One region of the Paenibacillus sp. PK4536 genome, then DNA from elsewhere that is predicted to be linked to it. Evidence: riboswitches for the same ligand, from Rfam matches in the RefSeq annotation. Region 1 holds a riboswitch; each other region holds the start of a gene.
What was found. A riboswitch is a leader RNA that binds a small molecule or an ion and turns the genes downstream of it on or off. The one in region 1 is predicted to bind cyclic di-AMP.
Positions count from the first base shown of each region.

Region 2: it holds a riboswitch for cyclic di-AMP, as region 1 does, so the genes downstream of both, PO903_RS06090 (C40 family peptidase) here and kdpF (K(+)-transporting ATPase subunit F) in region 1, are expected to answer to the same signal.
Region 3: it holds a riboswitch for cyclic di-AMP, as region 1 does, so the genes downstream of both, PO903_RS05810 (resuscitation-promoting factor) here and kdpF (K(+)-transporting ATPase subunit F) in region 1, are expected to answer to the same signal.
Region 4: it holds a riboswitch for cyclic di-AMP, as region 1 does, so the genes downstream of both, PO903_RS04710 (hypothetical protein) here and kdpF (K(+)-transporting ATPase subunit F) in region 1, are expected to answer to the same signal.

Region 1 covers NZ_CP126313.1:3,465,166-3,468,336, reverse strand. The annotation lists gene kdpA (potassium-transporting ATPase subunit KdpA) at 1-1,193, opposite strand, end outside; gene kdpF (K(+)-transporting ATPase subunit F) at 1,213-1,293, opposite strand; cyclic di-AMP (ydaO/yuaA leader) riboswitch at 1,542-1,724, opposite strand; cyclic di-AMP (ydaO/yuaA leader) riboswitch at 1,786-1,989, opposite strand; gene PO903_RS15565 (carboxypeptidase regulatory-like domain-containing protein) at 2,292-3,171, opposite strand, start outside.
Region 2 covers NZ_CP126313.1:1,314,183-1,317,353, forward strand. The annotation lists gene motA (flagellar motor stator protein MotA) at 1-71, opposite strand, end outside; gene PO903_RS06080 (hypothetical protein) at 269-562, shown strand; gene PO903_RS06085 (GNAT family N-acetyltransferase) at 645-1,160, opposite strand; gene PO903_RS06090 (C40 family peptidase) at 1,438-1,911, opposite strand; cyclic di-AMP (ydaO/yuaA leader) riboswitch at 1,924-2,063, opposite strand; gene PO903_RS06095 (YwhD family protein) at 2,544-3,056, shown strand.
Region 3 covers NZ_CP126313.1:1,252,951-1,256,121, reverse strand. The annotation lists gene rnmV (ribonuclease M5) at 1-341, opposite strand, end outside; gene PO903_RS05810 (resuscitation-promoting factor) at 534-1,652, opposite strand; cyclic di-AMP (ydaO/yuaA leader) riboswitch at 1,976-2,199, opposite strand; gene PO903_RS05805 (TatD family hydrolase) at 2,395-3,162, opposite strand.
Region 4 covers NZ_CP126313.1:1,011,042-1,014,212, reverse strand. The annotation lists gene PO903_RS04720 (universal stress protein) at 1-554, opposite strand, end outside; gene PO903_RS04715 (hypothetical protein) at 596-1,054, opposite strand; cyclic di-AMP (ydaO/yuaA leader) riboswitch at 1,448-1,641, shown strand; gene PO903_RS04710 (hypothetical protein) at 1,762-2,157, shown strand; gene PO903_RS04705 (oxidoreductase) at 2,252-2,968, shown strand; gene PO903_RS04700 (hypothetical protein) at 3,019-3,171, shown strand, end outside.

The DNA.
Region 1 (3,171 bases):
ACCATAAGACCGGATAAGAACACCGCAATAATGGCATACATTAGAATATTCAACAGTCCTACACCTGAACCGCCAAATACTGTATTTAGCATCATATTTCCTAATGCAATCAATCCACCGAGTGGTGTTAACGTATCATGCATGTTATTGACAGCACCAGTCTCTGAAGCGGTAGTAACTACAGAGTAGAACGAAGATTGAGCTTCGCCTAATCGTACTTCTTTACCTTCCATCGATCCTGCATTGTGCTGGATACCTAATTGATTAATCAATGGATTTCCTTGATATTCACTTGCAAGAGATACACTAAGCATCACGACAAACATCATAACCATCGAAACGAATAATACTCGGCCTTGCTTCGAGTTGCCGACCATTTTACCGTACGTAAATGGTAATGACATTGGAACCAGTAACATCATCAGCATTTGCAACATATTACTGAATCCGCCTGGATTTTCAAAAGGATGTGCAGAGTTGGCTCCAAAATAACCACCACCGTTATTCCCTAATTCTTTGATCGCTAGAAATGATCCAATTGGACCTACACCAATCTGTTGCTCTGTTCCTTGTAACGTCTGAGCTGTCACTACAGTATGCAACGTCTGCGGCATACCTAATCCAACAAACACAAGCGCCATAATAAAAGTAAGAGGTAGCAAAATCCGTGTAATTGCTCGTACTAGATCCGTAAAGAAATTACCTAGAGGCTTACCGGTTATTCCTCTAATAAATGCAATTGCAACCGCAATCCCTGTTGCCGGTGATACAAACATCATAAAGATAATTGCTGTCATCTGTGAAAATAAAGATAAACCACTTTCACCACTATAATGCTGTAAATTGGTATTCGTCATAAAGCTAATCGCTGTATTGAACGCTAGATCAGGGCTCATATTCGTAATGCCCGCTGGGTTCAAAGGTAATACATGTTGAAGACGGAAGATCGCATAAGCGATAAGCAAGATGACTGTATTACTGATCAATACGGCTCCAGCATATTGCTTCCATGTCTGATTTTCACCTTTGATTCCACCGAACCTGTAAATCCATTTTTCAATAGGATGAAACCAACGATCTAATCGATTGGGTGTATTGTCAAAAGCATGTGCAATATAATGTCCGGTTGGACGAGCGATGATTAAAGCGATAATAAAAGTGACTGCAATTCCGATATATGAAAAGATACTCACGATGTTCTCCCCTGACCCATTAGAATTTTTCTGGATAAATTAATGCGTAACATAGATAAATGGTTAATCCACCAATAATAATCCACAGCAGCCAAGTCATCGCTCATTCCTTCTTTCTCCGATAGCTACAGATGCCCATTGCAGCAACCCGCTCAACCCTACAGTAATCAACAAAACCAATCCAATCATTAATATATCCATCATATGTGAAGAACTCCCTGCATTCATTTTGGTTACTATGATTTGCTAAAAAAGGCACAAAAAAAGAAGCCTGGAGAAAAGCAGAACTTTTCCCCAGACTTCTACAAACACGCACACTTATCGTGTACCTGCCGAGTTGCTGGTTAGGAGTTCTCCCTTATACGCTTACGGAGTTAGCTGTCGGATTCGGGCTGGAAGATTGCCCGTTCCGGTAGATACCGGAATTCACCCCATGTTGTGTAGATCCTGATCATTTCCTATCAGTCCTCTTCATCAACGATTGGTTCCCCCGCTTTTCATATGCATATGAAAATTAAGCGTTGTGACATTGTTAACATATCAAAAAACACAGAGTCGTATTACACTGTGTCAGATCGGCACAAGCTTCACACTTCTCTCCTATCCACGCTTACGAGGTTAGCTGTCGGATTCGGGCGGTGAGAGTCGCCCTACTGCATTGTCTGACTGTACCATGGTTAGTCAGTATGCAGATTCACCCCAACGATTCACATTCCGGCTCTCACACCGTTTTGTGAAATCGCAATTTGGTTCCCCCGTTTTTCGGTTAGCACCGAAAACTCAGCGATCAAAAACATTGGAAACTTCATTTATATCAGTTGCTGAATCGTATTCATCAACTGCCTGCAATGAATAATACGCCTGTCCTTGTCAACTGTAAAGCTGAGAAAAGACGCAAAAAAAGCTGTGAATCATCACAGCTTTCATTTTCAGATAACTATTGAAAAGTTATCTATCGCAGGCTCCTATTTTCTCTCTTTTTCATCGTTTCTCTACTTTTTCACTGTTGTTACATCGCATTTATCATTCATTTACAATAGATTCTGAAAACGGTTATGTCATTTTTTACGCAAGATGCTATCATTTTTAAAATTATGGTCAACCTGTGTAGATTTCATAAGCGAAATGATACAGTGTGCTAATGTCTGAATTTAATGGCTTACCGTTGCTGAAAAATTGGATTCTGACAATATCATAATAATGTCTGTATTTGGATGATTGGAACGTATATTGCCCTACTCCTGGATTATCAATATTGACTGGCATTGTAAAGTTACCTGAAGCATCTGTCGTAGCTGTTCCGGGAATCACTTTGCCATTGAGAATTGTAGTGATATTAGTCGTTACGATAGCGTTCGCTACCGGATTGCCTGTAGCATCAAAAGCACGACCTGAGATCACGATATTGTTTTTGACACGCCACTTATTACCTTGTCCATAATTAATAAATCCATAGACACCACCATCTGTTGTAATATTACTAATCGCAACTCTGGATACATCTGCTGTCTGATAATTAACAGATAATTTGTATGGAGTCGTTAGATCAAATGTAGAAGGTGCTAAGACTTGAATATAATACGTTCCTGCGGGTAGTGTGACTTGACCGTTGGTATTCTGTGCCAGTGTTCCTTGACTCACCAGATTCGCATTAAATAACTGTAATTGATACGTTCCATAAGCAGATGTGTTGTCTAGACGAAGGTTCATTTTGGATTGAGCTGTCAAAGTGACTTTTGTCCAATCCTCGTCAAAACGATTATCAATATTCTGTGTGCTGACAAAAGGTGCTGATCCTTTATCTTTGGCTAACCATGGATTATCATCAGGCTCGCTTGCATCATAACTGTCTGAAGTGACAGCAAATACAGTAAATGGATTAGTGGTATCTGCTCCTTGATAAGAACTTACTCTAATAAAATAATATCCTGCTTTGGCAATATGACTAAGCTGTTCATATTGTGTTGGACCTTTGGTA
Region 2 (3,171 bases), 2.2 Mb from region 1:
CCCTTTAAAAGCATACCGAATATTAGTGAACCCAAACCAAGTACTAGACCGATAATTGTTGAAATTTGCATAATACACCTCGTCCGTGAGTATAATAGTTTATCTTTTTCATCATCCACTTCCATGTAATGATGTGTTTTCCAAAAACATCTGATACTCTTTTATCGACAAGATATGCTGCATTGTTAAGAGTTTTTTAGTGTATATTTGCGTTATAATGTAAATAAGCTGGAAAATGTAACAATATGGACAGATCGGGAGGTTAAGTATGGGCGTTAAGCATGGAAGAGATTATGAGGACATATTAAGTGATTTAACATCAGCAGTAGGGATGATTCCAGACAGTTATTTATTTTTTGATATGGAACCTCAAGAGTGGGAAGTACTTGCTGAAGGTGAACGACATGAAGTGAATGAAGCATTGGCAGAAGATTTATTTTTTGCGTTAGGCTCAGAGTCTATGATCAATGTAGGTAGTGGAGTTGTCATTTACGATGCAGATACCCATCGGATCGATATTCTGATTGGCAAAGAAGAAATGACTTTCGTAACTTTAATTTAAAACATCTATTATAGGTATGTAAAAAAGAAATACACAAAAAGCACAGAAGAATGAGTCTTATCATTCCTTCTGTGCTTTTATTTTAGAGATTAGGATAACGTGCGTTAGGCGGAGCTTGATAGACCATACAATAAAAAGGCTTCATCCCATCAGGCGTTCTGCGTTCATACATATCTGTAATATAAAAATCTGCTTTCTGATAGGTGCGAATAGCCCGTTGATTCCAGGTCAATACTTCTAAATCAATCTCTGCGGTAGCACTACGTTCCTGAGCCGTCTGCACAATTGCTCGTACAAATTCTTCTCCATAACCATGGCCACAAAGATCAGGACGCATTCCTATACCTAGTCTAATCGTATGTCCTAATGGAAAAAGTTGAGCAAATCCAGCTAATTGTTCATGTTGATCTAGAACAGATAGATATTGTTCTTCTCGAATTATCGGATCTCCAAATTCAATCCCTAATTCTTTCATTTGTTCCCATGCCATCCAACCATAGATATTATAAGGTGGTTCATAGATCCATGTGCATACTTCAGCGGCATGTAATTCTGTCAAAGGAATAGTATGAAAAACAGAATCTAGTGATGAGCTCATCTAGTAACCTCCTATGACCATACTTCATATGTATACCATAAAAAAAAGATAAAAAATTTGCAATATCCTGTTTACCATAATTACGAGTAGGTTAATAATAAGTAGACATAATTATAACCACAACAAAATATAAATTTTCAAAGATTCACAATTTTATGTAACCTATTAGACGTTCGATACGTCTTACTTATATAGAAACATAAAAAAACCACCAAAGATTCTGGCGGGAATCTTAAGTGGTCTGTAGGTTCATTTATATGAGTTGTTAATAGGATAATTAATTGTCAGTTGCGAAGGTGTTATATGTGGAATCACTCATAACGCGTTTAGCACCAACGTAACGATTTTGATAGTAATCCATGCTCAAACTGTCAATTCTCACACCTTTAGAAGTAGAAGCGTGTGCGAAGTTACCATTTCCTACATAAACTGCTACATGTGAAACTCCAGCCCCGGTAGTATTGAAGAATAACAGATCTCCAGCAATTAAATCACTTTTTGATACAGGCTCACCTACTTGATATTGAGAACTAGATTGGCGAGGAAGATCAATGTTCATTTTGCCGAATACATATTGTGTAAATCCAGAGCAGTCAAAACCGCTGAAAGATGTTCCACCAATACGATAAGGTGTTCCAATAGCTCCATCAATTACTTGATCCATTTTAGAATCTGCATGTGCACTTGTTACTCCAAGTGACGTAAATGCAATAGCAAGTCCCATTACTGCGGCTGTTAGTTTCTTTTTCATGTTCAAAATCAATTGTCCCCTTCCAATTGCCTACGAGGTTAGCTTAAGGATTCGGTAGAAGGTATTCCCCTATGATCCCTCCGAAACAAGATCAATTCACCCAAAACGGTTCCCCCGTTTCCCGGTACCAAGGAATTTGGCTCAAAGCTTGGTATGTACCGTTCACGGATCATTACGACAAAACGACAAATTTTTCATTACGCTATAAAGGTTACAGCATTTCATTTTAAAGTTTACAAAGTTGTTACTAAAATCTCACTGGATTTATTCTACCAGAGGTTTTTTACTTTGGCAAACGTTTATTCATCTGTTTTTAATATTTGCTTAAGCATTTTGACGAGTAATCTCTGTCAAAGCCTACGGTTGTCATGTTCTTAAAAGTTAAAAAAATTTAATCTTTTGATCAGATGTGGGTGGTTATTAGTGAATGATGACCACTATATATACTTTCTTCGGTTCACCAATCACAATAATGAACGTTTTTTACCTTTTTTTATGAAAAATCGTGACAATAATCGACTTTATTGGCTTTTAACTCATTATTCGCTACAATATGAGTAATAGATTAAAGTACCATTTATATGTATAACAGTCTTTATTTATACTGACCTACAAAGGAGTATTCTAACAATATGGATGAAAATCAACCAAGTAAAAAGTCAATGTCACTGAATATTGTAAGTAGTAGTGCAAAAAGTAGTAAACATAAGGGGTTTGGATCAGGAGCGATTAACCTCAATAATGTTTCCCCTATCATTATAGACCATGGCGAAGCAAAAATCGATGTTGGCGCTATGCATGCCAAAAGTAAGGTAGAAAAAGGAATCAAATTTACTACCAATCGTGAAGAATTAAATGGTGGTCGCCAAGTATGGTTAGTATGGGTCGCTGTAGATAAATTAGCTGAAGGTGTTAATTATGCAGGAGCGACGGCTTGTGAGATGTGGATCAATGAAGAAGAGAAAAAAGGCTGGAAAATTCTTGCCGAGCATGTGAATAAGTTAGATTATGCGATCAAGCGTCGCATTATGTTAGAGGGCTTAGGAACAGAAGAAAAAGCAGCGCTTAAAAAATTATTGGTTGCCCATAATGAAGAGTGGTGGAATCAGTCTTCAGAAGAGTTTAAATCTGCATTAGAAGGTTAATAATAACTAACATAGTCTACGTATTACACAAAAGACCGACGACCCTCAGATCGTCGGTCTTTTATCATTTCATGTCACCATTTTGGTATCACTTTTAAAAAACTTCTTCTATAGA
Region 3 (3,171 bases), 2.2 Mb from region 1:
GCTTCTGGCATCTCAGAGTGTACACGCGCCAACGCTTCACGAATAGCTTCTGGAGAAGCATTTTCGACACCGATATCACCTTTGAGCGTAGCTTCACTTTCAGGGATAAAAGCATGCTTACATCCAGGGACTTTCTGCGCTACGATCTTACGTATCCGTTCACCTGCAAAATCAGGATCAGTTAATATAATTACACCACGTCGTTCTTGAGCTAATTTTACACGACGAATCACATGAGCACCTATAGCTGAGCCGCCTGTCTCGATCGTATCTGCGTCTACAGCTCTTTTAATCGCTACGGTATCGTCTCGTCCTTCCACAACAATCACTTCTTTAATCACGTTGATTGTACGCTTCCCTTCACTCTCTAAATGATAAGATAATCTGTTCGATATTCATCTTAACAGAACAAAAAGAAGAGGATTTATCCTCTTCTTTTTGTTTTCTTTATGCACGCTCATAGTTAATATTATTTATATCATATAACAGATGACTGGGCTTAAGCAATGGTGCTATCCCAATCAACACCCTCTCTAGGGTTTAACCGGGCCAATTACATATACAGTGTAACCGGATTTGCGTCCAAATGCTCTCGCTTGGCTCAAGCTGTCTATATACACGTCGATTTTATTACCGTTAATAGCACTACCGGTATCTTCAGCACGGCGGAAGCCAATGCCTTCAATGTATACCCACCATCCCATAGGAATGACACTCGTATCGACTGCAATCGTACGACCTTCTGTTACGCGTGCTCCCGAAGCAGTCACTGTACCTAGACCAGGTTCTTGAGACGAATAAGCAGTTAGAGATACATTGTTCAGTACTTTCGCATAAGAGAAATCTACACCTGCTTTGGAAGTACTATTACTTGATCCTCCACTAGAAGAAGCAGCTGCGAGAAGTTTAGGCTCCTCTTTTTTGGTACCAATAGCTACAATCTTATCTTTTACTTTTGCGGTTGTTTTTTTATCAACCATACGTTTGGAGACGAATTCTCCATCTTCGTATACTTTCTCGATGTATTGAACCACTTTACCTGTTTGACCGCCTTGCACTAACTTGGTTTTACCTTCAAGCATAGAACCATCGGTTTTTTTAACCGTTTGATATGGAATCTTGACTACTTTTTTCGCTACAAATGATTTGGTACGCACAATCTTGATATCCATATTGTCATGAACTGACGATTCCATCGCAGGTGTTAATTGATCTTCACCTGACAGTGTTAACCCAGCCTGCTCCAATGTGTTACCAACTGTTTTAGAGGTGGTATAAATTTTCTTGGTTCCACCATCTGCCGTAATGTTTACTGCAACCGCATGGTTAATATAAACTTTGTCCCCATCCTGAAGCGCGCCATTCATAGGCATAGATACTTTATCTTGTGGTGCCACTTTAATTTGATTTTCATCAAGCAGTTGAGAAAGCATCAATTTACGTGTTTCCACGGTTTGTGCTTTGCCGTCAATGACTACAGAAATATTTTTACCCGCTTGATTATAAAGTAGGGACAATAGCATCGCTGCAAGAGCGATCACTAATAATGCAGCCCACAATACATAGCGTAGGTTTTGTTGCTTCCAACTCAGCGCGTAAGACATGCTGGATGAGCGCGAACCATGGGTTTTTTCGAAAGGAGCAATTGCCACTTCTTCCGTCCTCCTTCATAGTCTCGCCGTCTAGCTGTGACGTAATTGTATATGACGCGACTATATAACAGAATTTTCACAGGCTGATCGTAAGCATAAGATTACCAAATCTGTGTGATAATCTTTCGTGATGTTCAAAAATGCCTGCGCCATGGTCAGTCTAAGGGACACACCTAATATCTGAAAGATCAAATTTCAAATATCGTATTCTCTGAATCTTTTCGTTTAGCCCAAAACAAAAGAAGCCTCTGGAAAAGAGCAAAGCAACTTTTCCTTGGCTTCCGACGTATCTAAATACAGTTCGGAAAACGTTAGAAAATACGAGGTTGCCTCTGCATCGCTTACGGGGTTAGCTGTCGGATTCGGACACATCATATTTCTTGCCCTTTGAAGGCTCCTCCGCTCATGGCGCGAGTACCTCCAATTCACCCCATAGACCCTGTAAAAGGAATCATACATAATGACTTCGGTATTCTGATAATAATGGCTTGAAGACATATGTTGGTTCCCCCGTTTTCCTATGCAGGAAACTCAGCGAGACCGAATCATGGAATCTTGCGTAATAACAGCAAGATTAAATCACTGATGAAATAATATCCCGAACCCAACCCTCATGTAAAGCGACCAGCAAGCACGTTTTTCTGAATAAATGGTTAAAAAGTTGTCATATTCTTCTGTTTTTTGGTTATAATTTATTCATATATCCGTTTAACGCTGTTTTTTGCGTGATTTACTCTCTTTTTCACCGAATGCCAAATCGTTCCAGTGCATTTTTAGTTGTAATTGTACTAATTTCTTCCAGTGATACCCCTTTTAGCGCAGCAGCAGCTTCTGCTACAAGTGTCACATAACCGGACTCATTTCGTTTTCCACGATAAGGATGTGGTGTCAAAAATGGGGAGTCTGTTTCAAGCAAAAGACGGTCCATTGGAACCTGTTGTAACACCTCTTTAGGTTGCTTCGCATTTTTGAAAGTAATCGGTCCTCCAAACGATAAATGAAAGCCCATATCGAGACACATTTTAGCCGTTTCCCAGCTACCTGAAAAGGAGTGCATAACCCCTCCAACTTCATGTGCTTTTTCTTCGCGCAAAATCTTAACAATATCTTCATGAGCATCACGATTATGGATAACAATCGGCATATTAATCGAACGTGCTAGACCGATTTGTTCACGCAATACTTTATGCTGTACTTCTTTCGGTGAAGTATCCCAGTGATAATCCAGACCAATTTCACCAATTGCTACTACTTTTTCATGTTTGCATAGCGATTCGATCCATTCCAGATCTCCAGGTTGCATATGAATCGCATCTACAGGATGCCAGCCAATAGCCGCATATATAAATTCATAACTTTCGACTAATTCCATCGTGGTGGGAATCGTTTCACGGTTGAATCCCACATTGATCATTCGGGTTACCCCTTGTGCATAAGCACGCTCAATCACTTCTTTACGATCATCGGCAAATTCGATCGAATCCAAATGAGTATGTGTATCAAATAACATATACTTTTC
Region 4 (3,171 bases), 2.5 Mb from region 1:
AAGTCAGTATGCATGTCTTTGAAAAAGATACCTTCGATCACGATCGGTCGACCATGTGTCTCATAGGCGATTTCATAGCCGCGTGTGGTCTGAACGACTTCTACATCTACACCTTCTTCATGCGTTTCTTCTAACTGCGCTTGCATCCGCTGTACGGCTACAATATGTAGATCAATCGCTCCCAACTTTTCCAATAGATCATTCACGATAGAACCTTTCATGATTTCTTGCCAGCGTGTCTGAGCAGATTGTCCAATAATCAATTGCGTCACATCATGCTTTTGAGCAGTTGAAGCAATAATATCAGCAGCTTCTTGTCCATGACTTTCTAAAAGGACAAATGTACCTCCTGCTTCTTCGGTCAATTTGCACCATGCCTCTACATATTTCTCTTCTTGCTGATCCATCTCATCGATCGGGTGATCAATCACACTGAGTACACAGAGTGGGGACTGAATCAATTGAGATAAATGAATACCACGCCTGATCAACCGTTCTCCATTGGGCCCATAATACACACACACCATAATCTTTTCAGAATTCAAGAAAGGCACACTCCTTTATTTCGTAGTTATGATCCATTAACCAGAATTGTTCAAAAGGAATAATAAGCGATGGTGTAATCTAACAAAAAAGCATGATTAATAAGCGCATCTGACGATGTCCACACATCAGGTGAATCTTGTAGTCGAATCCGCAGTTCAGTCAATGCTTCTAAAGCAACCTGACTACGTACACTTCCCCAATTCTGTTGCTGCTGATCGATATGAGAAAGTGCTTGATCTAGAGGGCATTTTTTGAGTGATGTAAATACTCGACTCCATTTCACCAGATCCAGATGCTGAACTTGATCTGTAAATGAATATTCCGCCCAGCCTGTAACTCCATGACTTGCGATTTTTAACAGCCCACAGTGTAGATAGCCATCCATTTCAGGTAAGGCTAGACGGCGATTATCATACTGAAATACTTCAATAGAATGAATAACATGGACAGATGTGTTGCTAGTGGATACCGCATGAGTAACAGGTGAAATGGCCGATAACAGACTCATCAAAAATCTACGCTCCTTTAATATGATGTTTCTTTGCCTAATCCAATCACGATCCGTGTATCTGTCTATAACGGTATACTTGATGTCAGATATTGTTAGCAATCATAGTCCGCTCAGAGAAAGAAGTAAAATCAGACCTGAGTATTAAAAAGATCATATATCTGTGAAAACAACCATGTAATCGGATTCATTCTATTCATTCATACGGTAATGTCTTGTATACTCATCAATGCGTCGGTTTATCCATTTATCCTGTAAAAGAAAGTAAAACAGCGCTAGATGAAGGAAATAGAACATTAGAACCCTACAATCGACTGGATTGCTCTATATCCGAATATAGCGAGCTTCAGTACTGCTTTACAAACGAAAAGAGCGGGCGTATGATTTCTTTCAAGTTCATTACAGCTTAATGGCTGAAAAGGGTATCAATAGACCTTTCAATCAGCGGGGGAACCATAAGAATAGACACTATGCTAGTGAGCTATTCAGGGGTGAATCAGAGCAGTTGGTGAAGACCGATAACTCTGTAGGGAGACTCTTACTTCCGAATCCGTCAGCTAACCTCGTAAGCTGCAATAAGAGAGACGACAATAATCAACTACGCCATGATAAGATGCCGCAGGCACTTGTCTTAGAAGCTGATGAAGAGGTCCTCTTCTAACGGCTTTTTTTTGTTGTCTACAATGGGTGGAGGAGCGCGAACAAGGATGGAATATGAGCAGGAATTTGTACTGGTATCACCGGCTACTGTAGCAGGGGAGCAATTTATGCAATTGTTAAAAGTGAAAAAGATTCCATTTGCAGTGATCGTGAACAGTCAAGCCGATCAACTTCGATATCAGAAAATGGGGATTGAACATGTGCTAGTGATCGACACACAGCGACAAGAGTTATGGCGGATTCCAGAGTTGAAGATTGGCAAAATTTATTTATTTGAACGCAGTCTACCGCTCTGTTGTCGTTATATCCAGATCTGCCGAACATGGTCATCACAGCAACTCTATGTTATTACAGAAGGCAACCAATCCCGATTGATTTATCGTGGACTGGGCGCCGATTACATTATTCATACGAATGGGAGCAGTGCTTCCTTTTTGTTATAAAAAGGGGCTGTAGATCGATCGCTCATTTTATTTTGCAATTTGCTGATGATATCTTGATAATGAAGAAGATAGGGAATCAAGGCGATGCGCAGAAATGGAGATGATCGTGATCGGTAAAACAGCATTAGTCGCAGGAGCCACAGGTCTAGTAGGCAAAAAGTTGCTGCGCCAGTTATTAGAAAGTACAGAATACACTCAAGTGATTGCTCTTGTCCGCCAACCTGTGCAACAACTGCAACATATGAAGTTGCAACAGGTTGTGGTGGATTACAATAAATTGCAAGATTATCGAGCGGATATGAAAGCAGATGATGTATTCTGTTGTCTGGGAACAACGATTAAGCAAGCAGGAACACAGAAGCAGATGATCGAAATTGATGTTATTTATCCATTTGCGGTAGCGCAGATTGCGTATGAGCAAGGAGCCAAACAGTTTATCGTTATCAGTTCTATGGGGGCCGATCCGAAGTCCAGTATCTTTTATACACGGATCAAAGGAGAACTGGAACAGCGATTACAACAGATTGGATATACCTCGTTGTCGTTGATTCGTCCATCTTTATTGCTTGGTAAGCGTAAAGATAGCCGTGCAGGCGAGCAATTTGGCACTGTCATCTCTCAGGCATTATCTTTCCTTATGGTGGGTCCTCTTCGTAAATATCGGGGAATAGAAGCAAGTGCAGTCGCTCTAGCGATGTATCGAATTGCACAGACCGCCAAACCCGGATCGCATGTGTATCTTTCAGATCGTTTGCAGCGGATTGCCGATGAATCACAACCTACGACTTCTTCTACTAAAAAACGGAGTTGACGTCATCATTTGTACGTATTAGTTCAATTATAGAAATGGAGAATTATAATATGCCTCAATTAGAACCTAAGCAAGCAGCTTCAACGATCGAAAAATGGATTTCTTTTTACGATATGGATAATGCCAAAGCATGGGATAAAGACGATTATCCATTTATCCAATCTTCCTGCAAAGTGATGCGCAGTGCAATTCAAGCGTTACGT